One region of the Streptomyces sp. NPDC091292 genome, then DNA from elsewhere that is predicted to be linked to it. Evidence: riboswitches for the same ligand, from Rfam matches in the RefSeq annotation. Region 1 holds a riboswitch; each other region holds the start of a gene.
What was found. A riboswitch is a leader RNA that binds a small molecule or an ion and turns the genes downstream of it on or off. The one in region 1 is predicted to bind cyclic di-AMP.
Positions count from the first base shown of each region.

Region 1 (7,287 bases):
TGCTGCTCGACAGCCCGCTGGACGCCGAGCCGAGCGGGCTCGACGGCGTCGGCACGATCATGGCGCGCGCCTTCTCGGAGGGCACCGACAAGCACTCGGCCGAGGAGTTCGCCGCCGAGCTGGAGCGCTGCGGCGCGACGCTCGACGCGCACGCGGACCACCCGGGCGTACGACTGTCCCTCGAAGTTCCGGTGTCCCGGCTGCCGAAGGCGCTCGGGCTGCTCGCGGACGCCCTGCGCGCGCCCGCGTTCGCCGACAGCGAGATCGAGCGGCTCGTCCGCAACCGCCTGGACGAGATCCCGCACGAGACCGCCAACCCGGCCCGGCGGGCCGCGAAGGAACTCTCCAAGGAGCTGTTCCCGGCGGCCTCGCGGATGTCCCGTCCGCGCCAGGGCACCGAGGAGACCGTCGCGGCGATCGACTCGCCCGCAGTCCGCGCCTTCTACGAGAAGCACGTACGGCCCGCCACGGCCACCGCCGTCATCGTGGGCGACCTCGCGGGCACCGACGTGGACACCGTCCTCGCGGACACCCTCGGCGCCTGGACGGGCGGCACCGCGCAGCCGCGTGCCGTGCCGCCGGTGACCGCGGACGACACCGGCCGCGTCGTCATCGTGGACCGGCCCGGCGCCGTCCAGACCCAGCTCCTCATCGGGCGCGTCGGCGCGGACCGGCACGACCGTGTGTGGCCCGCGCAGGTCCTCGGCACGTACTGCCTGGGCGGCACCCTCACCTCGCGCCTGGACCAGGTCCTGCGCGAGGAGAAGGGCTACACGTACGGCGTGCGCGCGTTCAGCCAGGTGCTGCGCTCCGCGCCGGACGGCACGGGCGCGGCGATGCTGGCCATCTCCGGCTCCGTGGACACACCGTCCACCGGCCCCGCGCTGGACGACCTGTGGAAGGTGCTGCGCACCCTCGCCGCTGAAGGGCTCACGGACGCGGAGCGGGATGTCGCCGTGCAGAACCTGGTGGGCGTCGCACCGCTCAAGTACGAGATGGCGGCGTCCGTCGCGGGCACGCTGGCCGACCAGGTGGAGCAGCACCTCCCGGACGACTTCCAGGCGGAGATGTACCACCGGCTCGCCGCCACGGGCACCGTCGAGGCCACGGCGGCCGTCGTCAACGCGTTCCCGGTGGACCGTCTCGTGACCGTGCTCGTGGGGGACGCGTCCGAGATCGAGGAGCCCGTCAAGGCCCTCGGCATCGGCGAAGTCACCGTCGTCCACGGCTGATCGATGCCCCGCGCGCGCGTGACCGTCCAGTCCCGCGCGCGTGCCATCGGCGCCCCGCGCGCGTGAGGACCCTGGTGGCTCCTGAGCGACCTGAGCCACCAGGGTCCTCATATGTCCGAAATGGCAAGGACGTTGGCTTCTGGGGTGTCTGGGGTGTCTGGGGTGTCTGACCTGTGGCATGCGCTACAAAAGCGCCGATCCGTTTGTTGATTGAAAGATGTCCCCTTTAGCGTCGGTCCGGCTGTTCGTCGGGCAGTACGCCACGACCGTGGCACCGGACAGTCATCGCCGAGTCCCCGTACGGCGCGAGCCAGGGGAGCCGGGGACCCACACCATGTCCCCCGGGGTGAATCGGACGCCCGGCGCGCACACACGCGCAGGGGGCCCGTAGGAGACCTTCCTGCTCCGAACCCGTCAGCTAACCCGGTAGGCGAGAAGGAAGGAAAGGACCAGCCACTTCATGGCGTTCACCCGCGCCACCGGCACGCCTCGTGCCATCGGCACGCTCCGTGCCACCGGGAAGCACCGCCGCCCGAGCCGTCTCACCCGCACCACGGTGAGCGTGGCCGGCGTCGCCGCCCTCACCACCACCGGCGTCATCGGGAGCCTCGCCGCCCCCGCGCTCGCCGCCGACGACTCCCTTCCCGCGGACACCGGCCTCACCCAGGCCGTCGCCATCGGCACCTCGCTCGCCGAGAAGATCGACGAGCAGGCCGCGGCCCAGCAGCAGGCGGCCGACGAGGCCGCCGCCAAGCGCCGGGCGGAGGCCGAGGCCGAGAGGCGGGCCGCCGAGGAGAAGCGCAAGGCCGAGGCGGAGGCCAAGAGGGAGCGCGCGGCCAAGGAGCGCGCCGCGCGCGAGGCCGAACGCAAGCGCCTCAACACCTATGTGACGCCGATCGTCGGTTCGTACCTGTCGACCGGCTACCAGGCGGGCGGCTCCATCTGGTCGTCCGGCAGCCACACGGGCGTCGACTTCCACGCCGCGTCCGGCACCCCCGTGCGCTCGGTCGGCTCAGGAACGGTCGTCGAGGCGGGCTGGGGCGGCGCCTACGGCAACAACGTCGTCATCCGGATGCACGACGGCACGTACACCCAGTACGGCCACCTGTCGTCCGTCGGCGTCGCCGTCGGGCAGACCGTGACCCCGGGCCAGCAGATAGCCCTCTCGGGCGCCACGGGCAACGTCACCGGACCGCACCTCCACTTCGAGGCCCGTACGAGCGCCGACTACGGCTCCGACATCGACCCGGTGGCCTACCTCCGGGCGCACGGCGTCAGCCTCTGAAGCCTGGGCGCGCCTTCAGGCATGCCCCCTGAGCACGTCCCCCGGGCGCGTCCCCGGGGCGCGCCCTCGAACATCCCTGGGAACGTCCCGAAAGCCCCGGCGCACGCCGGGGCTTTCCCCGTTCCGAACCCCCGCTTGTCCAAAAAATATCCCCGAGATCCGGTCCACCGTCGGAAATTCAGGCACCCTGCAATAGAGTCGCAGAACAGGTGTCGATCAACCGCGTTTCGCGGGGATTAAGGCGGAGGTCCGGTCATGCGCATTCCCGCGCACTCGGTATGCACGGCCATCCGGGACGACATCGTCAGCGGCGTGCACGAGCGGGGCAGCCGGCTCACCGAGGAAGTGCTCGCGCGCCGCTACGGAGTCTCGCGCGTCCCCGTACGCGAGGCGCTGCGCACCCTGGAGGCCGAGGGGTTCGTCGTGACCCGGCGGCACGCGGGCGCCTGTGTCGCGGAGCCCACCGAGCAGGAGGCGGCCGACCTCCTGGACATCCGGGTGCTCCTCGAACCGCTCGGCGCGGCCCGCGCGGCGCAGCGTCGCACGGAGGCCCATCTCAAGGTGTTGCGCGGCCTCGTGAGGCTCGGTCAGGAGCGGGCCAGGAGCGGGACCAGCGAGGATCTGCGCTCGCTCAGCGGCTGGTTCCACGAGACGCTGGCCCAGGCGTCCGGCAGCCAGGGTCTCACCACGCTGCTCACCCAGCTCCGGCACAAGATCGCGTGGATGTACACCGTGGAGCCGTCGGCGCACCCCGCCGACGCGTGGTCGGAGCACGGCGCGATCGTCGACGCGGTGGCCCGGGGCGACGCCGAGCGGGCGCGGGCGCTGATGACCCTGCACGCGGAGCGCTCGGTTCCGTCACACCGGTGGCGCTTCCCGGGGCGCACGGAACTGGGCAACCGCGTGAGGACCTCGCAACATGCCGTAAACACGGCAAGCGCCCGCCAGTAACAAAGGGGCCGTATACAAAGAGAAGGAATTTCGAGGGGGTGGCTTTCTGCTGCCCTCACTCCGTATTTCGCATTCAGCATCCCATAATTCAAAGAAAAGGGGCGGTGTCCGTCGAAAGACGCACACCGCCACCCGAATTACGGAACCCGTGACACCGGACCTCAGACGGTCTCGGGAAGCTCCTCAAGGCCCTCGGAGACCAGCTTCGCGAGCCGGTCGAGCGCGGCGTCCGCGCCCTCGGCGTCCGAGGAGAGGACGATCTCCTCGCCGCCCTGGGCACCCAGGCCGAGCACCGCGAGCATGGAGCCGGCGTTGACCGGGTCGCCGCCGGCCTTGGCGATCCTCACGGGGACGCCGGCGGCCGTGGCCGCGCGGACGAAGATGGAGGCGGGGCGGGCGTGAAGACCCTCGGCCCAGCCGACGTTGACGCGGCGCTCAGCCATGTGATGCTGCCCTTCAGATGTCTCATGGTTGTCTAGACCAGTGTCCCATACCGCCGTGCGTGACCCGTTGCGACCCGTTCGGGCACCCGCCCGGCGACTCGTACGGAGATCCATTCGGCGATCCATACGTTGATCCATATATTGATCCGTACGGTGGTCCGCACGGCACTCGCGATCCCCTCAGCCTGCCCCGCACCACCCGGCCCCGCGACCCGTACGACCCGGGCCCGCGACCCGTACGCTGGCCCCATGCGGAACCCGGCGGACCGGCATGCGTACCCCTCCCACTGGGAGGCGGACGTGGTGCTGCGTGACGGCGGCACCGCGCGGATCAGGCCCATCACCGTTGATGATGCCGACCGGCTGGTCAGTTTCTACGAGCAGGTCTCGGACGAGTCGAAGTACTACCGCTTCTTCGCACCGTACCCACGCCTGTCGGACAAGGACGTTCATCGCTTCACCCACCACGACTTCGTGGACCGGGTGGGACTCGCGGCCACGGTGGGCGGCGAGTTCATCGCCACCGTACGCTACGACCGCATCGACCCGAACGGCCTCCCCGCCACCGCGCCCGCCGACGAGGCGGAGGTCGCCTTCCTGGTCCAGGACGCGCACCAGGGCCGCGGCGTCGCGTCGGCGCTGCTCGAACACATCGCGGCCGTCGCCCGCGAGCGGGGCATCCGCCGCTTCGCCGCCGAGGTACTGCCCGCCAACATCAAGATGATCAAGGTGTTCACGGACGCCGGGTACCAGCAGAAGCGCAGCTTCGAGGACGGCGTCGTCCGCCTGGAGTTCGACCTCGAACCCACCGAGGCGTCGGTCGCCGTGCAGCACGCGCGCGAACAGCGTGCCGAGGCGCGGTCCGTGCAGCGGCTGCTGCGGCCGGGAGCGGTCGCCGTGATCGGCGCGGGACGGACCCCCGGCGGCGTCGGCCGCAGCCTCCTCGACAACCTCGTCTCCGCGGGCTTCACGGGCCGCCTGTACGCCGTCAACAAGGCGTTCCCCGACGACGTCACCGCAGCCGGGCTCGACGGGGTGCCCGCGCACCGCTCGCTGGGGGAGATCTCCGAGAGCGTCGACCTCGCCGTCGTCGCCGTGCCCGCGCCGCAGGTGCCCGAGGTCGTCGACGCGTGCGGGGCGCACGGCGTGCAGGGGCTCGTCGTCGTCTCCGCCGGATACGCGGAGAGCGGCGACGAGGGCCGCGAGCGGCAGCGCGCGTTGGTCCGCCAGGCCCGTTCCTACGGCATGCGTCTCATCGGCCCCAACGCCTTCGGCGTGATCAACACCGCGCCACAGACCCGCCTCAACGCGTCCCTCGCGCCCGAGTTGCCGCGCGCGGGCCGCATCGGCCTGTTCGCGCAGTCCGGCGCCATCGGCATCGCCCTGCTCGCCCGGCTGCACCGGCGCGGCGGCGGAGTGACCGGCGCCACGGGCGTGTCGACCTTCGTCTCGGCGGGCAACCGCGCGGACGTGTCCGGCAACGACGTGCTCCAGTACTGGTACGAGGACCCGGACACCGATGTCGCCCTCATGTACCTCGAATCCATCGGCAACCCGCGCAAGTTCACCCGGCTCGCCCGGCGGACCGCCGCGGCCAAACCGCTCGTCGTGGTCCAGGGCGCCCGGCACAGCGGCGCCGCGCCCCAGGGGCACGCCGTACCCGCCACCCGGCTGCCCCACGCGACCGTCTCCGCGCTGCTGCGGCAGGCCGGAGTCGTCCGCGTGGACACCATCACCGAACTGGTCGACGTGGGCCTGCTGCTCGCGGGCCGGCCGCTGCCGCGCGGACCCCGCGTCGCGATCCTCGGGAACTCCGAGTCGCTGGGGCTGCTCACGTACGACGCCTGCCTCTCCGAAGGGCTGCGGCCCCTGCCGCCCCGGGATCTGACCACGGCGGCGACTCCCGGGGACTTCCATGACGCGCTGTGCGAGGCTCTGGCGGACCAGGCGTCCGACGCGGTCGTGGTGACCGCGATGCCCCGGGTCGGGGAGGGCGCGGTAGGCGACGAGGAACTGGCAGCCGCCTTGCGGGCCGCCGCCGGGGCGTACCCCGGGAAGCCGGTCGCCGTCGTCCATGTGGAGCTGGGCGGACTGGCGGAGGCACTGGCCGCCGCGAACGGGACGGGGCCGAATGGGACGGGCTCGAACGGGACGGGGTCGAGGGTCGCGGCTCTGCCTGACAGGAGGAGCCCCCGGAAGGCGCACGACGCCGACGACGCAAGCATTGATGTCAACGTCAACGTTGACGAAAGTGTTGACGCGAGTATTGATGCAGGCACCCAAACACGCACCCATGCACGCCCTGACGTCAACGTTGACGCACGCCTCCCCGCCTACCCCGCCGCCGAGCGGGCCGTCCGCGCGCTCGCCGAAGCCGTCAAGTACGCGCAGTGGCGGCGCGACGCCGCCGAGCCCGGCAAGGTGCCCGAGTTCGACGACGTGGACGCGGGCGGGGCCGCCGAGCTGATCGACGGGCTCCTCGCGCGCGGGGACGGCGATCCGCACGGGTTCACGCCGGACGCCGACGCCACCCGTGACCTGCTCGGACGGTACGGGATCGGGGTCCTGCCCACCGCGCCCGCGCCCGGCCCCGACGAGGCCGTCCGGGCCGCCGCCGCGCTCGGCTGGCCCGTGGCCCTCAAGACGACCGCCCCGCATCTGCGGCACCGCGCCGACCTCGGCGGAGTCCGGCTCGACCTCGCCGACGAGGACCAACTGCGCCGCGCCTACGCCGAGATGACCGAGGCCCTGGGCGGGCCGGACGAGCTGCGGCTCGTCGTGCAGAGCATGGCCCCACGAGGCGTGGACACCGTCGTACGGACCGTGATCGACCCCGTCGTGGGGGCGGTGCTCTCCTTCGGGCTCGCGGGAGCCGCGTCCGAGCTGCTCGGTGATACGGCCCACCGGCTGATTCCGGTCACCGACCGGGACGCAGCGTCGATCATCCGGGCGATCCGGACCGCACCGGTCCTCTTCGGCTGGCGCGGCTCCGCACCGACCGACACAGCGGCGCTCGAAGACCTCGTCCAGCGCGTGTCCCTGCTCGTCGACGAACACCCTGAGGTCGTCGGCGTGACCCTGGAACCGGTCGTCGTGGCCCAGCACGGACTGTCCGTACTCGGCGCCTCCGTCCGCCTCGCCCCGCCCCCCGCGCGCGACGACCTCGGCCCCCGCACCCTCCCCGCGTACTGACGGCGCCCTCCGCGCCCACCGGTGACGGCCTCCCCGCCCCCTGGCGACGCCCTCCCCGTCCACCGACCACCTGCCCGCCCACCAGGAGCCCACCAGGGCGACCTCCTGAGGCGTCTCACGTCCCTTCGGGGGCCGTAGGATGGGCCGCATGGCCAAGACCAGTACTTCGACCCAGGGGCTGCGC
Region 1 covers NZ_JBIVUQ010000009.1:146,535-153,821, forward strand. The annotation lists gene ACIQNU_RS24715 (M16 family metallopeptidase) at 1-1,232, shown strand, start outside; cyclic di-AMP (ydaO/yuaA leader) riboswitch at 1,509-1,679, shown strand; gene ACIQNU_RS24720 (M23 family metallopeptidase) at 1,729-2,517, shown strand; gene ACIQNU_RS24725 (GntR family transcriptional regulator) at 2,773-3,468, shown strand; gene ACIQNU_RS24730 (HPr family phosphocarrier protein) at 3,630-3,911, opposite strand; gene ACIQNU_RS24735 (GNAT family N-acetyltransferase) at 4,161-7,103, shown strand; gene ACIQNU_RS24740 (DUF5998 family protein) at 7,252-7,287, shown strand, end outside.

Region 2 (7,287 bases), on a different contig from region 1:
GGACGCGCCGCCCGTGGACGAGGACCTGGACCGGCTCACGCAGCGGGAGCGCGAGGTCCTGCGGCTGATCGCCCGGGGCTACGCGTACAAGGAGATCGCCAAGCAGCTCTTCATCTCCGTCAAGACGGTCGAGTCCCACGTCTCGGCGGTCCTGCGCAAACTCCAACTGTCGAACCGGCATGAACTGACCCGGTGGGCGACGGCTCGGCGGCTGGTCTGACGGCACGGCCTCAGGCGACCCGGGTCGCTCCGGCGAACGGCATCTGGTCGACGGGGGCCAGGCGGACCGGGGCGCTGGGGTTGGGGGCGTGGATCATCTGGCCGTTGCCGACGTAGAGGCCGACGTGGCTGATGCCGGAGTAGAAGAACACCAGGTCGCCCGGCTGGAGTTGGGAACGTGAGACCCGCTGTCCGGCGTTGATCTGGGCGTACGTGGTGCGCGGCAGCGCGACTCCGGCGGCGCGGTAGGCGGCCTGGGTGAGGCCGGAGCAGTCGAAGGCGTGGGGTCCGGACGCGCCCCAGACGTAGGGGCTGCCGAGGGCGCCGTACGCGAAGGAGACGGCTGCGGCGGCGCGGGAGTTCGGGCTGGTGGCGGCGAGGGAGGGGGCGGGGGCGGGGGCGCTGCGGCTGTCGGCCCGGGAGGCGTGGGGTGCTGCGGTCACCTCGGTGCGCTGGGGGGCGGTGAGCTGGTCGAGGAGTCGCTCGGCCTGGTCCAGCTTGTCGGTGACGGCCCGTTTGTGTGCCCGGAGCTGGGCCTGGCGTGCGGCGAGACGGGTGCGTTCGCCTGCGGCCTCGGCGCGCAGCCGCCCGATCTCGGCGAGGTCCCGGCCGACGCCGGTGACGGCGTGCGCCTGACGGTCCCCGATCCGCTCGGCGAGGGCCGCGCCCTCCAGATACTCGTCGGGGTCGGCGGAGAGCGCGAGCTGTACGGAGGGGTCGAGGGCGCCCGTGCGGTACTGGGCCGTGGCGACCGAACTCAGCGCGTCCCGTGCCGTGTTGAGCTTCTCCGTCTTCCGGGCGGCCTCGTCCTGGAGGTCGGCGTACGCCTTCCTCGCCGCGTCCGCCTGTTCCTTCGCGCCGTTGTACTTCTCGGTGGCGATCTCGGCCTCGTGGTACAGCTTGTCGACCTTGGCCTTCACCTGGGCCGGGGTGAGCCGGGGTTCGGCGTGGCCCGTGCCGTCGAAGGCGGTCGCCGTGGCGGCGCCCGCGAGGGCGAGGGTGGCGGCGCCACGGGCGGTGCGCCCCCCGAGGGAACGCTGCCGGGCTCTCCGATGGGCGGCCACGGGGGTCACGTCCTTTCGTCGTCGGGTACGGGTACCGGCGGCGGGTCGCCGGTCACCTGACGCAGGACGCTATGCGGGTACGTGACCCTCCCGTGACCCCATGCGAGGAACTGACCATCTGTGCCCCCACCCCGACCACATCGGACACCCCCCACCCACCCGCCCCTCCACAATCCCCGTTGACTCCGATTGACTCCGACCGAACCTCACGTTCCCGATCCACCCGGTGGGTCCCTCTGATAGGGCGACAGCTAGGGTCCGGGGTATGGATCTGCTTATCCATCTTTTCGTCGGGCTTCACATCGTCGGCATAGCCTCCCTTCTGGGTGGGTTTCTCACCCAGATGAAGGCCATGAGCGCCGGCACCGCCCGCTTCAGCCCCGCGATGCTGCACGGCGCCCTGACGATGCTGGTCACCGGTGTCGCCCTGGTCGGTCTCAACCAGGCCGACGACAACACCGTCAACAACATCAAGATCGGCGTGAAGCTCGCCCTGCTGATCGTGATCCTCGGCCTCGTGTACGTGAAGCGCGACGAGGAGGCGGTCGACAAGGGGTTGTTCGCCACCGTCGGGGGTCTCACGACGGCGAACATCTTCATCGCCGTCCTCTGGACCTGAGTTCCTGCGCCGTCAGCCGAACCAGACCACCAGGCGCACCCGCTCGTCCCCGCACCCGTCGGCGTGCTCCCGCATCGCCGTCCACACCGGCGCCCAGCGCTCCCCGTCCGGCGGCGCCGGCATCCGCGCCGTGAGGACCACCGGCCGGTACACCGCACCGTCCCGCCGCACTTCGCCTCCGGGCGGCCACTCCGGCGGCGCGAGGAGCGTCCGCGCGCCGAAGACGTCGGCCGCCGCGTCGCACAGGTCGGGCGTCGCCTCCACGACCTCGCCCAGGACCGGCGCCCCGTCGCGTCCGGGCCGCCACACCGCCACCCACGACCAGGCGGGCGCGTCGGCGAGCGGGGCGTCCCAGTCGACGGCGGCGACCTCGGCCCAGGTGGCGTAGGTGTGGCCGTGCGTGTAGTCGACGGCGCCGGCTTCCCGTACCGGGTCCGACGCGTCGTCGGGCAGACCCCGGTACGGGAAGAGGGGCCGCTCCATGCCCGATGCCCGGCCGACGCCGAACAGACAGTCCCACGCGTCGTGGTCCCGTCCGAGGGCGAAGGCGGTCAGATCGCGCGCGACCTGCCAGCGCCCGTCCGTCGTACGGGTCTCGATCGCGCCGTCGATGTCGGTCCCCACGTGCCGTGACTCCCGGTGCTGTGACTTTCCGTGCCGGGTCGGTCGTTACGCCGGGCGCACCACGCTGTGGATCGGCATGTAGTAGATCGACTCGACGCGGACGTTCGCGCCCGGCTTCGGCGCGTGGATCATCTTGCCGTCGCCCGTGTAGATACCGACGTGGCTGATGTCGTCGTAGAAGAAGACCAGGTCACCGGGGCGGGCGTCGGCCGTCGACACCGTCGTGCCCACCTTCACCTGGTCCCAGGTGGTGCGCGGCAGCGTCACACCGGCGGCCTTCCACGCGGCCTGCGTGAGCCCCGAGCAGTCGTACGAGCCGGGGCCCGTGGCCCCCCACACATACGGCTTGCCCAACTGCGCCTCGGCGAAGGCGATCACCTTGGCGGTCTGCGTGGACGCACCCGCCGACGTACCGGAGCCGGTGCCGGAGCCTGTGCCGGAATCCGAACCCGTACCGGAACCCGTACCCGATGAGGGGTTCTCCGCCGTGGCCTCCTGCCGCTTCTTCTCCTCCGCCGCCTGCTTCCGCGCCAGCTCCTCCGCCTTGCGGCGCGCCTCCTCCTGCTTCTTCTTCTCGATCGCCGCCAGCCGCTTCTTCTCCTCGGCGGTCAGCTTCGACAGCAGGTCGCGGGCCTCGCCCAGCTTCGTCTGCACATCCTGCTTGCTGGTGCGCAGCGCCGACTGCGAGGCCGTCAGCTTCGTCAGGCTCTTCGCCGCCTGTTCCCGCTTCTTGGCCGTCGCGAGCGCTTGCGTCTGGTAGTCGTCGACGACCTCCTTCTGCCGCTCGGTGAGCCGGGACGACAACTGGCGCTGGTCGAAGTAGTCCTGCGGATTGTCCGCGAGCAGCAGGGTCGCCGTGTCCGAGACCGCGCCCGTGCGGTACTGCGCGGCGGCGAACGAGCCCATGGCCCGCCGCGCCTCGTTCAGTTTCTCGGTGCCGCGCGCCACCTGGTCGAGCAGCCCGTCGACCTTCTTCTTCTGCTGGGCGCTGCGCTCCTTGGCGCCGTTGTACTTCTCGGTGGCCACGCCGGCCTCGTGGTAGAGGTCGTCGACCTTGCGCTGCACCTCTTCGATGCTCGGCTTGTCGTCGGCGGGCGCGGCCTGCGCGCTCTGCGACAGGAGGGCGACGGAGGTCAGGGCCGCCGTCGTGATCCCGAGGGCGGGGGATGTACGGAGCCCGGCGACACGTGTGCCCGGCTGCCGTTCTCTGCGGTGCGACGCCAACGGAGGCGCTCCTTCCGTGGACCGCCTACCGGGTTAGCTGTCGGGTTCGGGCGGGTGGTTCGGAAGGCTGCCCTACGGTTCCGTACGCCTGTCACGGCGACGGCACCGATTCACCCCAGGAACTGAGTGGGTCCCCGGCTCCGGCTGCCTCGCGGCGCACCGGACTCAGCGGAGGCCACCCGTCCCGGCGTCGTTCGCCGGCGGGGGTCGGGAGGCCTGCCGCGCACGCTAGCCAACTCCTGTGAAGCCTGTGAAGGTTGATGTGCGATATGCCCGATACATTTTCGTGACTTTCTCGCCGAGTGAGCGCTGAGTGAGCACTGAGTGAGCGGACCGATTCGCTCCGTTTATGGAATGGGGTACGGGGACCCTGAACCCGGGGCCGGTTGTCGGTGGGGCGGCCTAGACTCGGGAGGCGATGAGCAGCCTCTTTGACGACAGTTTCCTGGCGAACCTCAAGGCGCCCCACGCCGCCCACGAGGAGCACCCGCCCCACCCCGAGGACCCCCAGGATTCCCAGGACCCGGGGGCCCATGAGGACCCCGAGCACCTGGCCCCGGAGGAGATCCCGGACGACCTGTTCGGCGGGAAGTTCGACGCGCCCCCGCCCCGGGACGCGTACTACCGGGACGGCGCCCCCCGTCCCGTACTGGACCCGGCGGCGCTGCTCGACGGGCTGAACGATCACCAGCAGGCCGCCGTCACGCACGCGGGCTCGCCGCTGCTCATCGTGGCCGGCGCCGGCTCCGGCAAGACCCGGGTGCTCACCCACCGCATCGCGTATCTGCTCGCCGCGCGCGGTGTCCACCCGGGCCAGATCCTCGCGATCACCTTCACGAACAAGGCCGCGGGCGAGATGAAGGAGCGCGTCGAGCACCTGGTGGGTCCGCGCGCCCACGCGATGTGGGTGATGACCTTCCACAGCGCGTGCGTGCGGATACTGCGCCGCGAGTCGAAGAAGCTCGGTTTCACGTCGTCGTTCTCGATCTACGACGCGGCGGACTCCAAGCGCCTGATGGCCCTGGTCTGCCGCGATCTCGACCTGGACCCCAAGCGCTATCCGCCCAAGTCGTTCAGCGCCAAGGTCTCCAACCTGAAGAACGAGCTGATCGACGAGGAGGACTTCGCCGCGCAGGCGAGCGACGGTTTCGAGAAGACCCTCGCGCAGGCGTACGCGATGTACCAGTCCCGTCTCCGCGAGGCCAACGCCCTCGACTTCGACGACCTGATCATGACGACGGTCAATCTGCTCCGCGCCTTCCCGGACGTCGCCGAGCACTACCGCCGCCGCTTCCGGCACGTCCTGGTCGACGAGTACCAGGACACGAACCACGCGCAGTACGCACTCGTCCGCGAACTGGTCGGCACCTCCGAGCACCCGGCGGACGTACCGCCGGGCCCCGACGACCTGCCGCCCGCCGAACTGTGCGTCGTCGGTGACGCGGACCAGTCCATCTACGCCTTCCGGGGCGCCACCATCCGCAACATCCTCCAGTTCGAGGAGGACTACCCGGACGCGACCACGATCCTCCTGGAGCAGAACTACCGCTCCACGCAGACGATCCTCAGCGCGGCCAACGCCGTCATCGAGCGCAATGAGAGCCGCCGCCCCAAGAACCTGTGGACCAACGCGGGCGCGGGCGCCCAGATCACCGGCTTCGTCGCCGACACCGAGCACGACGAGGCGCAGTTCGTCGCCGACGAGATCGACCGGCTCACGGACGCGGGCGAGGCGAAGGCGGGCGACGTCGCCGTCTTCTACCGCACCAACGCCCAGTCCCGTGTCTTCGAGGAGATCTTCATCCGCGTCGGCCTCCCGTACAAGGTGGTCGGCGGCGTCCGGTTCTACGAGCGCAAGGAGGTCCGGGACGTCCTCGCGTATCTGCGCGTCCTGGCCAACCCGGAGGACTCCGTACCGCTGCGCCGTATCCTCAACGTCCCCAAGCGCGGCATCGGCGACCGCGCCGAGGCGATGATCGACGCGCTCGCGCAGCGCGAGAAGATCAGCTTCCCGCAGGCGCTGCGCCGCGTGGACGAGGCGTACGGCATGGCGGCCCGCTCCACCAACGCCGTGCAGCGGTTCAACACGCTCATGGAGGACCTGCGCACCATCGTCGAATCGGGCGCCGGGCCGGCGACGGTCCTGGAGGCCGTGCTCGAACGGACCGGGTATCTGGCCGAATTGCAGTCCTCGACCGACCCGCAGGACGAGACCCGCATCGAGAACCTTCAGGAGCTTGCCTCCGTGGCTCTGGAGTTCGAGCAGGAGCGCGGCGGGGGAGCGGGCGGCGCCGAATCTGTGGCGGACGGGGCGGATTCCGTGGCGGATGGGGCCGTGGCGGATGGGGCTGCGGCGGACGCGGCGGATGCGGACGCGGCGGTGGGGGTGGACGCGGCGGCCGGTGCGGCGGCGCCGGGCACGCTCTCCGACTTCCTCGAAAAGGTTGCGCTCGTCGCCGACTCGGACCAGATCCCCGACGAGGAGGACGGCTCCGGCGTCATCACCCTGATGACGCTGCACACCGCCAAGGGCCTCGAATTCCCGGTGGTCTTCCTCACCGGCATGGAGGACGGCGTCTTCCCGCACATGCGCGCCCTCGGCCAGACCAAGGAGCTGGAGGAGGAGCGCCGCCTCGCCTATGTCGGGATCACCCGCGCCCGCGAGCGGCTCTACCTCACCCGTTCCACGCTGCGCAGCGCCTGGGGTCAGCCCTCGTACAACCCGCCGTCCCGGTTCCTCGAAGAGATCCCGGACACCCATCTGCGGTGGAAGCGGAAGGGAGGCTCGGCCGCCCCGATGGCCGCGGCTGCGTCGGGCCCGGCCGCCGGTATCGCGGGCTCGCTCTCCTCGACCCGGTCGCGTACGGCCGCTTCGGGAGCCTCGGGCTTCGCGACGCGCCGCGCGACCGAGAAGCCGGTCGTCGCCCTCGCGGTGGGCGACCGCGTCACGCACGACCAGTTCGGCCTGGGCACGGTGGTCGGCACCAAGGGCACGGGGGCGAACGCCGAGGCGACGATCGACTTCGGGGACACGAAGCCGAAGCGGCTGCTGCTGAGGTACGCACCGGTGGAGAAGCTGTAGACGGACAAGTGGGCGCTTGCCCACTCTCAGCCCGGCCGGCGTTTGAGGCCACGATAAGGCGCGGCCGGGCAGACCTTGAGTCTTAAGTCGGGTCGACCCCGTGGCTGCGCAACCAAGCAAGAGGATCAATCGCGGCGCCGCCGCCGGGCCGGACCTCGAAGTGCAGGTGCGGCCCGGTGGAGTTGCCGGAGTCCCCGGAGTAGGCGATGACATCGCCCGCCTTCACGGTGCCGCTCATGATCTTGTAGCTGGAGAGGTGGCAGTACCACGTCTCGGTGCCGTCGGCGGCGGTCACGATCACCATGTTGCCGTAGGCGCTGTTCAACTGGGTGCGTACGGTGCCGTCGGTCGCCGCCATCACGGGGGTGCCGTAGGAGACGGGGAAGTCGATACCGGTGTGCACGGACATCCAGTTGACGCCCGCCTGCCCGAAGTAGGCGCTCAGTCCGTGCTGT
Region 2 covers NZ_JBIVUQ010000023.1:69,699-76,985, forward strand. The annotation lists gene ACIQNU_RS37340 (LuxR C-terminal-related transcriptional regulator) at 1-220, shown strand, start outside; gene ACIQNU_RS37345 (NlpC/P60 family protein) at 231-1,283, opposite strand; gene ACIQNU_RS37350 (hypothetical protein) at 1,549-1,902, shown strand; gene ACIQNU_RS37355 (hypothetical protein) at 1,915-2,526, opposite strand; gene ACIQNU_RS37360 (NlpC/P60 family protein) at 2,572-3,750, opposite strand; cyclic di-AMP (ydaO/yuaA leader) riboswitch at 3,757-3,931, opposite strand; gene ACIQNU_RS37365 (ATP-dependent DNA helicase) at 4,169-6,832, shown strand; gene ACIQNU_RS37370 (M23 family metallopeptidase) at 6,915-7,287, opposite strand, start outside.
Region 2: it holds a riboswitch for cyclic di-AMP, as region 1 does, so the genes downstream of both, ACIQNU_RS37360 (NlpC/P60 family protein) here and ACIQNU_RS24720 (M23 family metallopeptidase) in region 1, are expected to answer to the same signal.

Region 3 (7,287 bases), on a different contig from region 1:
TGAAGCGCCCGTCCCGTCCGCACCACCCGTCCCACCGGTCGGCGGACGCCCGCCATGTGCTGCCCGAGTTCACGGAGCGCACGACCGCGGGACAGCGCACGCTGGACCCGTACGCGAAGCTGCTTGAGGAGCGGATCGTCTTTCTGGGCACGCCGGTCGACGACATCTCGGCGAACGACGTCATGGCGCAGTTCATGCACCTCGAATATCTGGCGCCCGACCGCGACATCTCGCTGTACATCAACTCCCCCGGCGGCTCGTTCAGCGCGATGACGGCGATCTACGACACGATGCGGTTCGTCGCCTGTGACGTGGAGACGGTGTGTCTCGGGCAGGCCGCGTCGGCGGCGGCCGTGCTGCTGGCCGCCGGCACTCCGGGCAAGCGGTCCGCGCTGCCGGGCTCCCGGGTACTGATCCATCAGCCGTCGCTGCGGGAGCCGATCGAGGGGCAGGCGAGCGATCTGGCGATCCAGGCGGACGAACTGCTGCGCACACGTGACCTGCTGGAGGAGATGCTCGTCCGGCACACCGGCCGGAGCCGGGAGCGGGTCCGCGCCGACATCGAACGGGACACGATCCTCGACGCGCGGGCGGCCGTCGAGTACGGCCTGATCGACCGGGTCGTCCCGAGCCGCAAGTCCTCGCGTACCGCGCCGGACGCGGGGTGACGCGCCGATGCTTCCGCCGGAGCTGCCGCCACTGCCCGCGCTGACCCGCGCCGAGGGCGAGCTGATCGACCGTTATCTGGAGGTCGTCGACCTGCTGGGCCGGATCAATCCGGCGCGGGGCGGCGACACCTATCGGGGGCTGCGTGCCGCGCAGGCGCTCGTCGGCAGGGCGCAGGAGCTGCGGGACGCGCTGGTCCTGATGCACCAGCGGGGCGAGAGCGAGGTGCACGGCGAGACGCTGACCCGGGCGCTGCGCACCCTCGACGGCGAGCGACGCGCGGCGCGGGTGGGGATACCGAGGGTGCCGACGGGACAGGAGTGAACCGCCGCCACTCAAGGAATGAGTCCGCCGCCACGCCGGGAGCGAGTCCGCCGAAGCCGACATGGCGTCCGGAACGCGGCACAAACGGGCCGAAAGAGCTACCGCCGAACGACGTATTAAGTGGTCGTCACGGGGCTCGGCCGAGTTGCGCATCCTGGCCACCTTGACACCCGAAAAATGCGTTCCGCCGCTGGTACGACGTTCGTCGGGTGTCCCGTCGGCTGTTCGAAAAGGGGCCTGTCCACCCGAACGGATCAGCGGTGAGGAGGCTCACAAACCACCGGTAACTCTCGGATTTCCCGACATTCATGCGTGAAGATCCCTTCCGACGACAAGCCCCCGCCACCAGCGGCGGGGCGGTCCGGGCGGACGCCGAGTCCTGCCGCTGTCCGGATGCCAGGTCGACAGAGGTGGATCGGCAGGAGTGGAGGACCCAGGCACGACGGGCCGCCGGAGAGATCCGGACCGGCCCTTGGGGTGAAGCCGCGTCAGCGGCCGGGCATCTTCGCCTGCCCGAACCCGACAGGTCATCCTTCACAGGCGGCTGACGAAGGGTTGCGCATGACTGCGCTCAATCGTGTCCCGTCGCTGCTGACCCGGGCCGGCACCGCTTCGGCCCTGACGCTCGCCGCCGTCGGCGGCAGCATCGTGGTACCCGGTGCCGCGTCCGACGCCGCGGCGGCGGCGATGGGAAACAGGGCACTCAAGGTGGCCGCCTCCAAGAAGGGCGCCCCCTATCTGTACGGGGCGACCGGACCGCGCCGGTTCGACTGCTCCGGGCTGACGCTGTACTCGTTCAAGCGCGCGGGCAAGAAGCTCCCGCGCACTGCCGCGGCGCAGTACAACAAGACGCGCCATGTGTCGGCGGGCGACCGCCGCTCCGGGGACCTGGTGTTCTTCCACTCGGGCCGGAACGTCTACCACGTCGGCATCTACGCCGGGAAGGGACGTATCTGGCACTCGCCCAAGACCGGGGACGTGGTGCGCCTCCAGAAGATCTGGACGAAGAGCGTCTGGTACGGCCGGGTGAACTGACCCGCGCCGCGCGGCGCGCTCCCCCGGTGTCAGCTCCGGCCCGGTGTCGGCTCTGGCTCGGTGTCAGCTCTGGCTCTGGACCGGAACCGTCCACGGCAGGGCGATCCACACCGTCTTGCCGCCCTCGGGTGTGGGGCTGACGGACAGTCGGCCGCCGCACTCCGCGGTGAGACAGCGGATGATCACCATGCCGCGGCCGTTGTCCTGCTGGACGGCGGCGGGCAGCCGCTTGGGGTAGCGCGGGTGGCTGTCGGTGACGCCGATCCGCAACTGTTCGTCGCGTTCGAGCGCGATGTCGACGGTGAAGGTGGGCGACTGGCCCAGGGTGTGCTGGACGGCGTTGGTGGCCAGTTCCGACACGATGAGCCGGACCGTGTCGTGCGCCTCGGCGTCGCCCGGCAGGCCCCATCCGGCGAGGACCTCGCTGACGTACTTGCGTGCCGTGGGGACCGAGGCGGGATCGCTCGGCAGGGTCACGGATGCTTCCTGGTGGTCAGCCATGGCGACGTCGTCCCTTTCCCACCGGGACCGGACTCCGACACGAGGCGGATGGTTCGAGGGCGGTCCCGGACTGGTGCTGCGCGCCAGCCTGCCATCTCCGCGCCGGTCACACGTGGCGATCCACCAGGATGTGCATATATCTGTCGCTCGAAGCGGTGAACTCTGCCACGACCGACCGTATTTGACGGCGCTCCTTCCCCCGTATTTGCCACCGGCCCCCACCCGTCCTCTACCGTCTGGCGGTGAATCCGTCCGCGGCCGGGAGGAGACGGCCATGCACTACGGTCCCGCGGTACGCCGCCGCAAGCTCGGCGCCGAGTTGCGCACGCTGCGCGACGGCGCCGGGCTCACCAGCGGTCAGGCCGCGCGTCTGGTCGGCTGGCACCAGTCCAAGGTGAGCCGGATCGAGACGGCGACCAGCGGTGTGAAGCCGGAGGACGTGCGGCTGCTGCTCGACGCCTACCGGGTCGACGACCCGCGCCGGCGTGAGCTGCTGGTCGCGCTCGCCGGGGACGGCGATGACGGCGGCAGCCGCTGGTGGAACGCCTACCGGGGGCTGCTGCCGCCCGAGTACCGGGACTTCATCTGTCTGGAGGCGCAGGCCAGCCAGATGCGGACGCTGGAGACGTCGGTGGTGCCGGGGCTGCTCCAGATCCGGGACTACGCGCGGGCGGTGACCCGCTCGGCGGTCCAGGGGGTGCCGGAGGACCAGATCGACGCGCTGGTGGACGTACGCCTCGCGCGCCAGGACGTGTTGCGCGCGGATCCGCCGCCGGAGCTGAGCGCGGTGGTCGACGAGGCGGTGCTGCGGCGGCCGGTCGGCGGCGCCCCGGTGATGGAGCGTCAGCTCGCGCATCTGGTCGAGTCGGCGCGGCTGCCCCATGTGCGGCTCCAGGTGATGCCGTTCGCCGCCGGGGAGCACATCGGACTCACCGGCCCGTTCGTCGTCTTCTCCTTTCCGGACATCGCCGATCTGGACGTGATTGTTCTAGACCACTTGACGCATAGCCTCTATCTGGAGCGGGAAGAGGACCTCAAGGCGTACGTCGATGCCTTCACCTCCCTGCAGAGCCACGCCCTTTCCCCAGAGGACTCGTTGGACTTCATCGCCGGAATCCGTCCCGGCGCATAAGGAGGCACCATGTCTGCACTGCCTCGTCCCACCCTGCCCGTTCCGAGGAGCACGTCCCTGCGCGGCGTCCACTGGCGCCGCAGCAGCCGCAGCACGGGAATGAACAACTGCGTGGAGACGGCCGAGCCGCGCGCCGGCCGTGCGGCGGGCCTGCTCGCCGTCCGCGACTCGAAGAACCCGCAGGGACCGGCCCTGCTCTTCACCCCGGCCGCGTGGAGCACCTTCGTCGACACTCTCGGCTAGGGTCCCGGGCCCGGCGTCCAGGGTCCCGGGCCCGGCGTCGAAATCCTCCGCACCCGGCGGCTATCGGGGCGCGGTGTCCACGATCACCCGTACGGCTTCGCCGATCTGTCGGTCGGTCAGGTCCGCGCGGGCGGTCAGCCGCAGCCGCGAGACGCCGTCGGGTACGGACGGCGGCCGGAAACAGCCCACCACCAGGCCCGCTCCACGGCAGTCGGCGGCCCAGCGCACGGCCGACTCGGGCGAGGGCGCCCGTACGGAGACCACGGCGGCGTCCGGCCGTACCGCCTCAAGTCCCGCCGCCGTGAGCCGGGCGTGCAGTCCGGCGGCGACCTCGCGCGCCCGGTCGGCGCGGTGCGGCTCGCGGCGCAGCAGCCGCAGGGCCGCGAGTGCGGCGCCCGTCGCCGACGGGGCGAGCCCGGTGTCGAAGATGAAGGTGCGGGCCGCGTTCACGAGATGGTCGATCACGCGGGCCGGGCCGAGCACCGCGCCGCCCTGGCTGCCGAGCGACTTCGACAGGGTCACGGTGGTGACCACGTCGTCGGCGCCCGCGAGCCCCGCCGCGTGGGGCGCGCCCCGGCCGCCGGTGCCGAGTACGCCGAGTCCATGGGCGTCGTCCAGGAGCAGTCCGGCTCCGGCGCGGCGGCAGACGGCGGCGAGTTCGGTGAGGGGGGCCGCGTCGCCGTCCACGGAGAACACCGCGTCGGACACCACCAGCGCACCGCCCGTCCGGGTGGCGAGGGCCTTGTGCACGGCGTCGGGGTCGGCGTGCGCGACGACCTGCGTGGTGCCGCGCGCGAGTCGGCAGCCGTCGATGAGTGAGGCGTGGTTGCCCGCGTCGGACACGATCAGCGAGCCGTGCGGGGCGAGGGTGGTGACGGCGGCGAGGTTGGCCGCGTATCCGGAGGACAGCACGAGGGCCGCCTCGAAGCCGCAGAACGCGGCGAGTTCGCCTTCGAACTCCGTGTGCAGCGCGGTGGTACCGGTGACCAGGCGTGAGCCGGTCGATCCCGCGCCCCAGCGGTGGACCGCGTCGGCGGCCCCGGCCACCACCTCGGGATGCCGGGTCAGGCCGAGGTAGTCGTTGCTCGCGAGGTCCAGGAGTGGTGAGTCGGCGGGGCGGGAGCGCAGGGTGCGGACGAGTCCGGCCGCGCGGCGCCGGGCGGCCTGTGCGTCGATCCAGTCGAACGGCGTTGCCGCCATGCGCGCCTCCGGCGTGTGCGGATCCGGCCGGTCCGGGGACCGGTGGTCCGGGTTCCGGGCAGGCGGCATCCAGGGGTGGTTTTGTAGGCAGTGCACAGACCCTAGGGCCTGTCGTCAAATTCCCGCCTGCCGTGCGGCGTCTGGCACGCACGCTCGCGGCGTTGCCGAAAGGCCCACGTAGCCCCGCTACGAGGACCTTCCGGCGCCTTGCGATCGCACGCACCAGACGCCGCACGGCCCGCCCTACCGGGCGAACACCGGGAATTTGACGACAGGCCCTAGCGGTCGCGCCGCCCACCCAGGATGTGGCAATACCCACACCTTGACCGGGCAGTGTTGTGCGATGTCTCCCTGGCCGGGAGAGGTGGCGTACGTCAAGATCTGCCCCATGAACCTGTTGAACACGCTGGTGGACAAGGGGCTTCGGCGTGAGCTGCCGACCCGCGACGAGGCGCTGGCCGTGCTGGCCACGTCCGACGACGACGTGCTCGATGTGGTGGCCGCGGCCGGGAAGGTGCGCCGGCACTGGTTCGGGCGGCGGGTGAAACTCAACTATCTGGTCAACCTCAAGTCCGGCCTCTGCCCCGAGGACTGCTCGTACTGCTCCCAGCGCCTCGGTTCCACGGCGGGGATCCTCAAATACACCTGGCTGAAGCCCGACGAGGCGTCGCGGGCCGCGGCGGCGGGGCTCGCGGGCGGTGCGAAGCGGGTCTGTCTGGTGGCGAGCGGGCGGGGCCCCACGGACCGGGACGTGGACCGGGTCTCGGACACCATCAAGGCCATCAAGGACCAGAACGAGGGCGTCGAGGTGTGTGCCTGCCTCGGGCTGCTGTCGGACGGCCAGGCGGACCGGCTGCGGGACGCGGGCGCCGACGCCTACAACCACAACCTCAACACGTCCGAGGGGACGTACGGGGACATCACGACCACGCACACGTACGCCGACCGGGTCGACACGGTCCGCAGGGCGCACGCGGCCGGGCTTTCGGCGTGTTCGGGGCTGATCGCGGGCATGGGCGAGAGCGACGGGGACCTGGTCGACGTCGTGTTCGCGCTGCGGGACCTGGACCCGGACTCGGTGCCGGTGAACTTCCTCATCCCCTTCGAGGGCACCCCGCTCGCCAAGGAGTGGAACCTCACGCCGCAGCGCTGTCTGCGGATCCTGGCGATGGTCCGGTTCGTGTGCCCGGACGCGGAAGTCAGGATCGCGGGCGGCCGTGAGGTCCATCTGCGCACCCTCCAGCCGCTGGCGCTGCACCTCGCCAACTCGATCTTCCTCGGCGACTACCTCACCAGCGAGGGCCAGGCGGGCAAGGCGGACCTGGAGATGATCGCGGACGCCGGTTTCGAGGTGGAGGGCGCGGACACCGTGACGCTGCCGGAGCACCGCACGGCGACGGCCGGCGGCTGCGGCTCCACCGACCAGGCCGACGCGGGCGGCTGCGCAGGTGGTGGCGGTGGCGGTGTCTGCGGTACGGGCGAGTCCGCTCCGGAGGTCCCCGAGGCGCGCACCGACCTCGTCGCGGTACGCCGCCGGGGCGCCGGAACGGATCTCGCGCCCAATGCCTGACGCCCTCCCCACCGATGAACTGCTCGCCCTGGACCGCCGGCACGTCTGGCATCCGTACGGTCCGATGCCCGGCCGGCGGGACCCGCTCGTCGTCGCGTCGGCGAGCGGGGTCCGGCTGCGGCTCGCGGACGGCGGCGAGCTGGTGGACGGCATGTCGTCGTGGTGGTCCGCGATCCACGGCTACCGGCACCCCGTCCTGGACGACGCGGTGCGCGAGCAGCTTGCCCGGATGAGCCATGTGATGTTCGGCGGACTCACGCACGAACCCGCCGTACGCCTCGCGAAGCTCCTTGTCGACATGTCGCCCGAGGGTCTGGAGCATGTCTTCCTCTGCGACTCGGGTTCGGTCTCGGTCGAGGTCGCCGTCAAGATGTGCCTCCAGCACTGGCGTTCGCTCGGCCGCCCCGGGAAGCACCGGCTGCTGACCTGGCGCGGCGGCTACCACGGCGACACCTGGCAGCCGATGTCGGTGTGCGACCCCGAGGGCGGCATGCACGAGCTGTGGTCAGGCGTCCTGCCCCGGCAGGTGTTCGCCGACGCGCCGCCCACGGAGTACGACGAGACGTACGCGGACGGGCTGCGGGAGCTGATCGGGCGGCACGCGGACGAGCTGGCC
Region 3 covers NZ_JBIVUQ010000014.1:71,349-78,635, reverse strand. The annotation lists gene ACIQNU_RS30585 (ATP-dependent Clp protease proteolytic subunit) at 1-668, shown strand, start outside; gene ACIQNU_RS30580 (hypothetical protein) at 676-990, shown strand; cyclic di-AMP (ydaO/yuaA leader) riboswitch at 1,375-1,548, shown strand; gene ACIQNU_RS30575 (C40 family peptidase) at 1,552-2,025, shown strand; gene ACIQNU_RS30570 (ATP-binding protein) at 2,089-2,526, opposite strand; gene ACIQNU_RS30565 (helix-turn-helix domain-containing protein) at 2,801-3,658, shown strand; gene ACIQNU_RS30560 (DUF397 domain-containing protein) at 3,668-3,901, shown strand; gene ACIQNU_RS30555 (8-amino-7-oxononanoate synthase) at 3,962-5,101, opposite strand; gene bioB (biotin synthase BioB) at 5,490-6,671, shown strand; gene ACIQNU_RS30545 (adenosylmethionine--8-amino-7-oxononanoate transaminase) at 6,664-7,287, shown strand, end outside.
Region 3: it holds a riboswitch for cyclic di-AMP, as region 1 does, so the genes downstream of both, ACIQNU_RS30575 (C40 family peptidase) here and ACIQNU_RS24720 (M23 family metallopeptidase) in region 1, are expected to answer to the same signal.

Region 4 (7,287 bases), on a different contig from region 1:
GGAGGACGGCGGGTACGCGCCCCGGCCGGCGTTCCGTCCGCTCACCCGCTTCGAGGGTCAGGGGCTCGACAAGGGGCATGTGGTGCGTGACCTGCTGTTTCGCCGAGTATCCGGCGAGTAGCCGCCCCGTAGAGGACAGCGCAGGGACAGCGCGGGGAGTTGATCCGGCCGTTCCGGGCCGTCCGACGCACCGTCGCGGTCGGCCCGTTCCCCCTTTAGGGTCAACAGGGTGGCCACCCCTCCCCCGTACCCGACGCACGACCCCGGCGCCCCCGCCGGGGCGGCGCTCAGGGCCGGGACGGCCGTCCGGGCCGGGACCGGGCGTCCGCACTGGTGGCAGCGCCGGGCGATACGTGTCACCGCCCTCGTCACGCTCCTCGCCCTGTCCGGCCTCGTCATCCTGGCGCTCGTACGCGAGCAGACCGGCACCCAGGGGTTCCTGGTCGGCCTCGGGCTCGCCGTACTGCCCGTACCGCTGCTGCTCGCCGCGTTCCGCTGGCTGGACCGGGTGGAGCCGGGGCCCTGGCGGAACCTGATCTTCTGCTTCGCCTGGGGTGCCTGCGCCGCCGCGCTGATCTCGATCGTCGCGAACAGTTTCGCCACCCGCTGGATCGCCACCGCGACCGCCGACCCGACCAGCGCGGACACCCTCGGCGCCACGGTCATAGCGCCGGTCGTCGAGGAGTCGGCGAAGGCTGCCGCGATCCTGTTGATCTTCCTGTTCCGCCGGCGCGACTTCACCGGCATCCTGGACGGGGTGGTGATCGCGGGGATCACCGCCACCGGCTTCGCGTTCACCGAGAACATCCTCTACCTCGGCACCGCCTTCGGCACCGACCAGCTCAGCGGGGACCGCGGCCTCACCTCGGTCACGGCGGCGACCTTCTTCGTCCGCGTGGTGATGTCGCCGTTCGCGCACCCCCTCTTCACCGTGCTGACCGGCCTCGGCTTCGGCATCGCGGCCCTCTCGGCGGACCGCCTCCGCGTGCGCCGCATCCTGCTCCCGCTCACCGGGCTGCTGCTCGCGATGGGCATGCACGCCCTGTGGAACGGCTCGTCCACCTTCGGCGACTACGGCTTCTTCGCGGTGTACGCGGCCTTCATGGTGCCCGCGTTCGCACTGCTGACCTGGCTGGTGATCTGGACCCGCCAGCGGGAACTCCGTACGGTCCGCGCCGAGCTGCCCGCGTACGCGGCGGCGGGCTGGCTGACCCCGCCGGAGCCCTTCGCGCTCGGCTCGATGCGCGCCCGCCGCATCGCCCGCGCGTACGCGACCCGCACCCAGGGCAAGGCGGCGGCGCGTGCGGTCGCGGAGTACGAGGCGTACGCGACGTCGCTCGCGTTCCTGCGGCACCGGGTCCTGCGCGGGCGGGCGGGCGCCGACTTCGCCGTACGGGAACGGGAACTCCTGAGCGCCCTGTGGTCGCGGCGGGACGCGGCGCGGCCGGCCCTGACGTACGCGGCGCAGGCCACCGCGCCGCCGGTCGTCGTGGTGCCACAGCAGTGGCAGGGGCCGGGGCCGGGCGGGCCTGTGGGGTACGGGACATACGCGAACCCGAACCCTTATGCGAACCCGAACCCGAACCCGAACCCGAATCCGTACGCGTACCCGCCGTACCCTCACCCCGCCTACAACCCGTACCAGACCTACTAGGTACCGGCCCCCGTCAGGCCGACGCCTCCGTCAGCGTGCGCAGTTCGGCCGGCGTCAGTTCCAGGTCGGCCACCGCGATGAGGGCCGGAAGCTGTTCGACCGTGCGGGCGCTGGCGAGGGGCGCGGCGACCGTCGGGCGGGCGGCGAGCCAGGCGAGGGCCACCGTGGCAATCTCGGCGTTCCGCTCCCGCGCCACCGTGTCCAGGGCGGCCAGTACCTTGCGCCCGCGCGCGGTCTCCAGGTGCTTGGCCGCGCTGCCCGCCCGCGCGCTGTCGACGGTGGTGCCGGGCCGGTACTTGCCGGTGAGGAAGCCGGCGGCGAGCGCGTAGTACGGGACGGCGGCGAGCCCCGAGCGGGACGCGACCTGCTGGAGCGGGCCCTCGTACGTGTCGCGCGAGACGAGGTTGTAGTGCGGCTGGAGCGCCGCGTACCGGGCCAGGCCCTCGCGGTCCGAGAAGTCCAGGGACTCCTGGAGCCGCTCGGCGGTGATGTTGGACGCGGCGACGGCGCGGACCTTGCCCGCCGTCACCAGGCCGTCGAGGGCGGTGATGATCTCCTCGACCGGCACCGACGGGTCGTCGAAGTGGGTGTAGTAGAGGTCGATGTAGTCGGTGTCGAGGCGGCGCAGCGACGCCTCGGCCGCGGCCTTGATGGTGGGCGCGGCGAGGCCCTTGAAGTCGGGGTGGCTGCCGACCTTGGTGGCGACGACGACGTCCGCGCGGTTGCCACGGGCGGTGAGCCACTTGCCGATGAGGGTCTCGGACTCCCCGCCCTGGTTGCCGGGCACCCAGGACGAGTAGGTGTCGGCGGTGTCGACGAAGTTGCCGCCGACGGCGGTGTAGGCGTCGAGTACGGCGAAGGTCTCGCCCTCGTCGGCGGTCCAGCCGAAGACGTTGCCGCCGAGGGCGAGCGGGAAGACTTCGAGGTCGGAGGAGCCGAGGCTGCGTAGGGATGTCATAGGTGCAGCCAACACTCTTACGGGGGCGGGCATTCCGCCCCACGCCGCCAGGGCCCGCTACGACCAGCTATAGCCGGTTACGTCCCGCTACGGCTGGTCAGGGATTGAGACCCTTGCTCCGCAGCCAGGCCATCGGGTCGATCCCGGTGCTGCTGCCGCCCGGGTGGACCTCCAGGTGGAGGTGGGCCCCGGTGACGTTGCCCGTGGCGCCCACCCGGCCGATGACCTCGCCGGTGGTGACCTTCTGGCCGACGCTGACGCTGATCGAGGACTGGTGGCAGAACCACAGCTCCGTACCGTCGTCGAGCGTGAGGATCGTGCGGTAGCCGTAGGAGCCCGACCAGCCGGCCTCCGTGATGGTGCCGCTGTGCACCGCCTTGATCGGGGTGCCGGTCGGGGCGGCGAAGTCGAGGCCGGTGTGCTGGCCGGACGACCACAGCGAACCGGATTCACCGAAGGTCGAGGTGATCGTGTACGAGGAGGTCGGGAGGGCGAAGCTCTTCGCGAGCTTGGCCAGGCGCTCCTTCTCCGCCTTGGCCTTGGCCTCCTCCTCGGCCTTCTTCTTCTCGGCGGCGGCCTTGGCCTTCGCCTTGTCCTGCTCGGCGGCGGCGTCCGCGGCGGCCTTCTTGGCGGCGGCCTCCTCGGCGGCGACGCGCTCGGCGGTGTCGGCCTGGTCCTGCTGCTGCTCGGCCTGTTCCATGATCCGTGCGCGCAGCGCCTCGCCCGCGTCGGTGGTGCCCTGCTGGGCGTCGGTCGCGGTGATGCCCGCGCCGGTGAGGGGGGCCGCGACGGTCTGCGCCGGGGCGGGGTCGTCCGCGATGAGGGCGCCCACGCCCGGCAGGGACTTGGCGTCCGGGAGGGAGTCGGTGACCGCCGACATGTCCGGCATGGCGATCCGGACGGGCGGCTTCCCGCCCTGCGCGGTGGCGATGCCGCCCGCGCCGACGGCGGCGATCACGCCGACACCGAGGACCGTGGAGCTGCGGGCGAGTCCGCCGCGCTGCTTGGCGACGCGGTGCCTGCCGCGTACGGGGCGTATGGACTCCTCAGTGGGGTTCCATTCCCCCCGCTCCTCCTCGGCGACGGCCGGGCCGTACGCGGATCCGAAGGGTTCGGATGATCCGAAGGGTTCGAATGGTGCGAAGGCCTTCGGGCGAGGTGAGGCTTCGGGGGCAGGCGGGTTGGACGCCACTGAGGCGTACTCCTTTCCTTCCTTCTCGCCTACCGGGTTAGCTGACGGGTTCGGAGCAGGAAGGTCTCCTACCGGCATCCTTCGGCGAGGAAGGATGCCCGATTCACCCCAAGTGGTGGTTCCCCGGTTCCCTTGCGGGATTCGGCGCGTGCGCACGGAGCCGCCTCTTGTGACGGCTGGGACGACCGCGCTGCGTTATCGAACGTTAATAGACGGCGGGGCCGGATTCCAAGCGGTTCCGGTTGATCGTTAAAGGCTTTGGCCTGGACTTTACGGGACAGTGAGGGGCGGAATCGGGCGAGTTGACGGCACACCTGGGGGTTTCTTGACGTGACTGTCAGCTGATAGTTCGTCACTTGTTATGCGGAGGGCTGCCGTTCGATCACGCATGGTGATAGGGCGGGCGACGCGGGAGGGCGTCAGGGTGCGTCAGGGTGCGTCAGGGTGCGTCAGGGTCTTCGTAGGGCGATGAGCGCCATGTCGTCCGTGCTGCCGCCGCCCGTGTGCTCCCGCACCTCGCGGGCGACGGTGGTGAGCAGGGCGCCGGGCCCCGGGAAGGTACGGCCCTTCAACCGCTCGGCGGGATCGTAGAAGACCCCTTCGCCGTCGCGGGCCTCGGACAGCCCGTCGGTGTAGATGAGCAGGGTCGCGCCGTACGGGAAGTGCGCCTCGTCGGAACGGTCGGGCCAGCTCCCGAGGTCGGTCATGCCGAGCGGCAGCGCGGGCTGGGCCGGCGAGAGGACGCGCAGCTCCCCGTCGCCGTGCAGGAGCAGCGGTTCGGGGTGGCCGCGGTTGACGATCCGGACGATGTCCTCGCCGTGCGGGATCTCCGCGAGCAGGGCCGTGGTGAAGCCCTCGAAGTCGTCGATGCCGCGGCGTCGGGTGCCCTCGCGCTCCAGGGCGCGTTCCAGGCGCTGTGCCACCGCCTCCAGGGTGCTCTCCTGTTCGGCGGCCTCGCGGAACGCGCCGATCACCACGGCGACGGCCGCCACCGCGCCCATCCCCTTGCCGCGTACGTCTCCGACGACGACGCGGACCCCGTGCGGGGTGTCCTGGACCGCGTAGAGGTCTCCCCCGATGAAGGCGTCGGCCTGCGCCGCCTCGTAGCGCGCGGCGACGTCGAAGCCGCCGATCCGCTCGGCCGGTTCGGGCAGTACGGCGCGCTGGGCGGCCTCGGCGATCTCGCGGGCGCTGGCAAGTTGGGCGTCACTGCGGCGTACGAGGGTGTTGATGAGGATGGCGAGTACGGCGACGGTGACGATCGTGACTATCTCGGTGAAGCCGGCGATGTCCGTGACATTGCCGCGGTCAAAGCGGAGGCCGAGGACGGCGAGGGACGCGAGGGTGCCGGCGATGATCGTGGCGCCGATGCCGTAGAAGGGGGCGGCGGCGAGCGGGGCGGCGGCGAAGAGCGGGGCGGCCGTGAACTGGGGCGGGGTCAGGGCGTCGAACAGCAGTCCGCCGGCGATGAGGAGCCAGGGCAGGGAGCGTACGAAGCCGCGGGCGGGGGTGGAGCGGCGGTGCCGGGCGGGGCCGCGGTGGGGTGTGGCGGCTTCGGCCGGGGGGTCGAAGGTGCCGGGGACGAAGTCGCCGGAGGGCCGGGGTGGCGTGGGGGGAACCTCGGGATGGCCGGAGACCTCGGGGCGGGTGGGTTCGGCGGGAACACGGCCCTCATGCTCACCGTCGTGTCCGCCTGGCTGCGCCACCGGTCATCTCTCCCGCCGCCTCCGCCGTACCGCCGTCACGCCCGTCATCGCGCCCCACCAGATTTCCCGTAGCGGGGGCGGGGGGCGAGCCGGTACGGGCCGACCGGGTGAGAGGGCCGGACAACGCCGAAGGCCCGGAAGCTGACGCCTCCGGGCCTTTGACCTTGAGTAGCGGGGACAGGATTTGAACCTGCGACCTCTGGGTTATGAGCCCAGCGAGCTACCGAGCTGCTCCACCCCGCGTCGGTGAACCCAACTATACGCCATCCGAGCGCCCCCTCACGCCGCCGGACCCTTCTCGGAAAAGTGGCCAGATCACCGACAGGTACCGGAGATCTGGCCACTTTCTGAAACAGGGTAGGTCTGCTCGGCGGCGTGTCAGTCCTTCTCAAGCCGGAGGGCGGTATCGCAACCGAGAGTCTGTTCATACCTGGCGGAGCCTTGCTGGTACTCGTACCGGCACCCTTGAAGGTTCCCCTTGATGGGCCCCGTCGCCTCCAGGCGGACCATGTAGAAGATGTCGCCCGTTTTCCCGGCCTTGACCCGGATTTCCTCGCGTACGTAGTTGGTCAGGCGGTCGAACCTCGGTGCCTGGGAGGCGCCTTCGCGGGCCAGCAGCGGGACGCCTTCCGTGTCGGACCGGTCGAAGGCGCCGTATTCGAGGACCTTGAGCCCTGCGGGCACGTGGGTCATCTCGACACCCGTGAGGACGATGTCCACGGACGACGAGTTCCGCAGCTCGGGAAAGGCGACCCACCAGATGTCGCCGACCTTCACATGGCTGTTCCCGAGGGTCCCCATGGTCTGTATGCCGCCATTCAGCGCCTGCCCGCGGCGGGCCCCGGATTCCCCGGCGACGAGGAGGCAGACAGCCGCGGCGACCGCGACCCCTCGTACCGCTGATTTCATGCGCCAACCGTCCTTCTCTTCCCACGCGCTGACCGAGCTGCTCGTCATCCAAGCAGCTCGCCGTCGGAGGGGGCGCGGGAGGAGGAGGTCAGCGGCGGGCCAGTTGGCGTTCTCCTGCTGTGCCGGGGGTGTACGGGAGGCCGTAGTGCTGGAAGATCGGTTCTTCCTGGTCGGCGGGGAGTACGTCGTCGGTGCCGATCGACGGGCTGTCCTTGACCAGGGTGCGGTCGTAGTTGACCTTGAGGTAGTTGGGGCCGACGGTGGCCGCGTTGAGGGGGACGAAGACCAGGCGGTAGCGGGTCGGCAGGCCGGTGCGGACGGTGGCCATGGCCGGCTCGTCGGTACGGGTGTCCACGTACACCGCTTCGAGGGTGCCGATCTTGTGTCCGTCCCGGTCGTTGACGGCGTAACCGCGCCACTCGCGGACGTCGCTCACCTCGATCATCGTGGTTCCTTTCGCGGGCCCCCAACGGTTCCCCAACGGTTCCCCACCAGTTTTCTCAGTGTGCCTCCGGGCGCTCCGCCGAGCTACCGGACGGCCGCCGCTCGGTCAGCCAGTAGAGGAGGGCGAGGACCGGGAGTGCGGCGCCGAGGGCGGTGACGGCGGTCCAGCCGGCCGCGTGGTACGCCAGCGAGCCGATCTCGGAGCCGAGGGCGCCGCCGATGAAGAAGGTGGCGATGAAGGCGCTGTTCAGGCGGGCGCGGGCGGCGGCGTCGAGCTGGTAGATCGTGTGCTGGCCCAGGATGAGCGAGGTCTGCACGGCCATGTCGAGCAGGATCGCCGCCAGCGCGAGGAACACGATGCTGTGCTGCCCGAAGCCCGCCACCGCGAAGCCCACGGCGGCGACCGCGAAGGCGACACCCGTCA
Region 4 covers NZ_JBIVUQ010000031.1:58,556-65,842, reverse strand. The annotation lists gene trmB (tRNA (guanosine(46)-N7)-methyltransferase TrmB) at 1-121, shown strand, start outside; gene ACIQNU_RS40915 (PrsW family intramembrane metalloprotease) at 230-1,654, shown strand; gene ACIQNU_RS40910 (aldo/keto reductase) at 1,668-2,612, opposite strand; gene ACIQNU_RS40905 (M23 family metallopeptidase) at 2,710-3,804, opposite strand; cyclic di-AMP (ydaO/yuaA leader) riboswitch at 3,816-3,961, opposite strand; gene ACIQNU_RS40900 (PP2C family protein-serine/threonine phosphatase) at 4,254-5,510, opposite strand; tRNA gene ACIQNU_RS40895 (tRNA-Met) at 5,680-5,753, opposite strand; gene ACIQNU_RS40890 (hypothetical protein) at 5,889-6,467, opposite strand; gene ACIQNU_RS40885 (PRC-barrel domain-containing protein) at 6,508-6,864, opposite strand; gene ACIQNU_RS40880 (MFS transporter) at 6,920-7,287, opposite strand, start outside.
Region 4: it holds a riboswitch for cyclic di-AMP, as region 1 does, so the genes downstream of both, ACIQNU_RS40905 (M23 family metallopeptidase) here and ACIQNU_RS24720 (M23 family metallopeptidase) in region 1, are expected to answer to the same signal.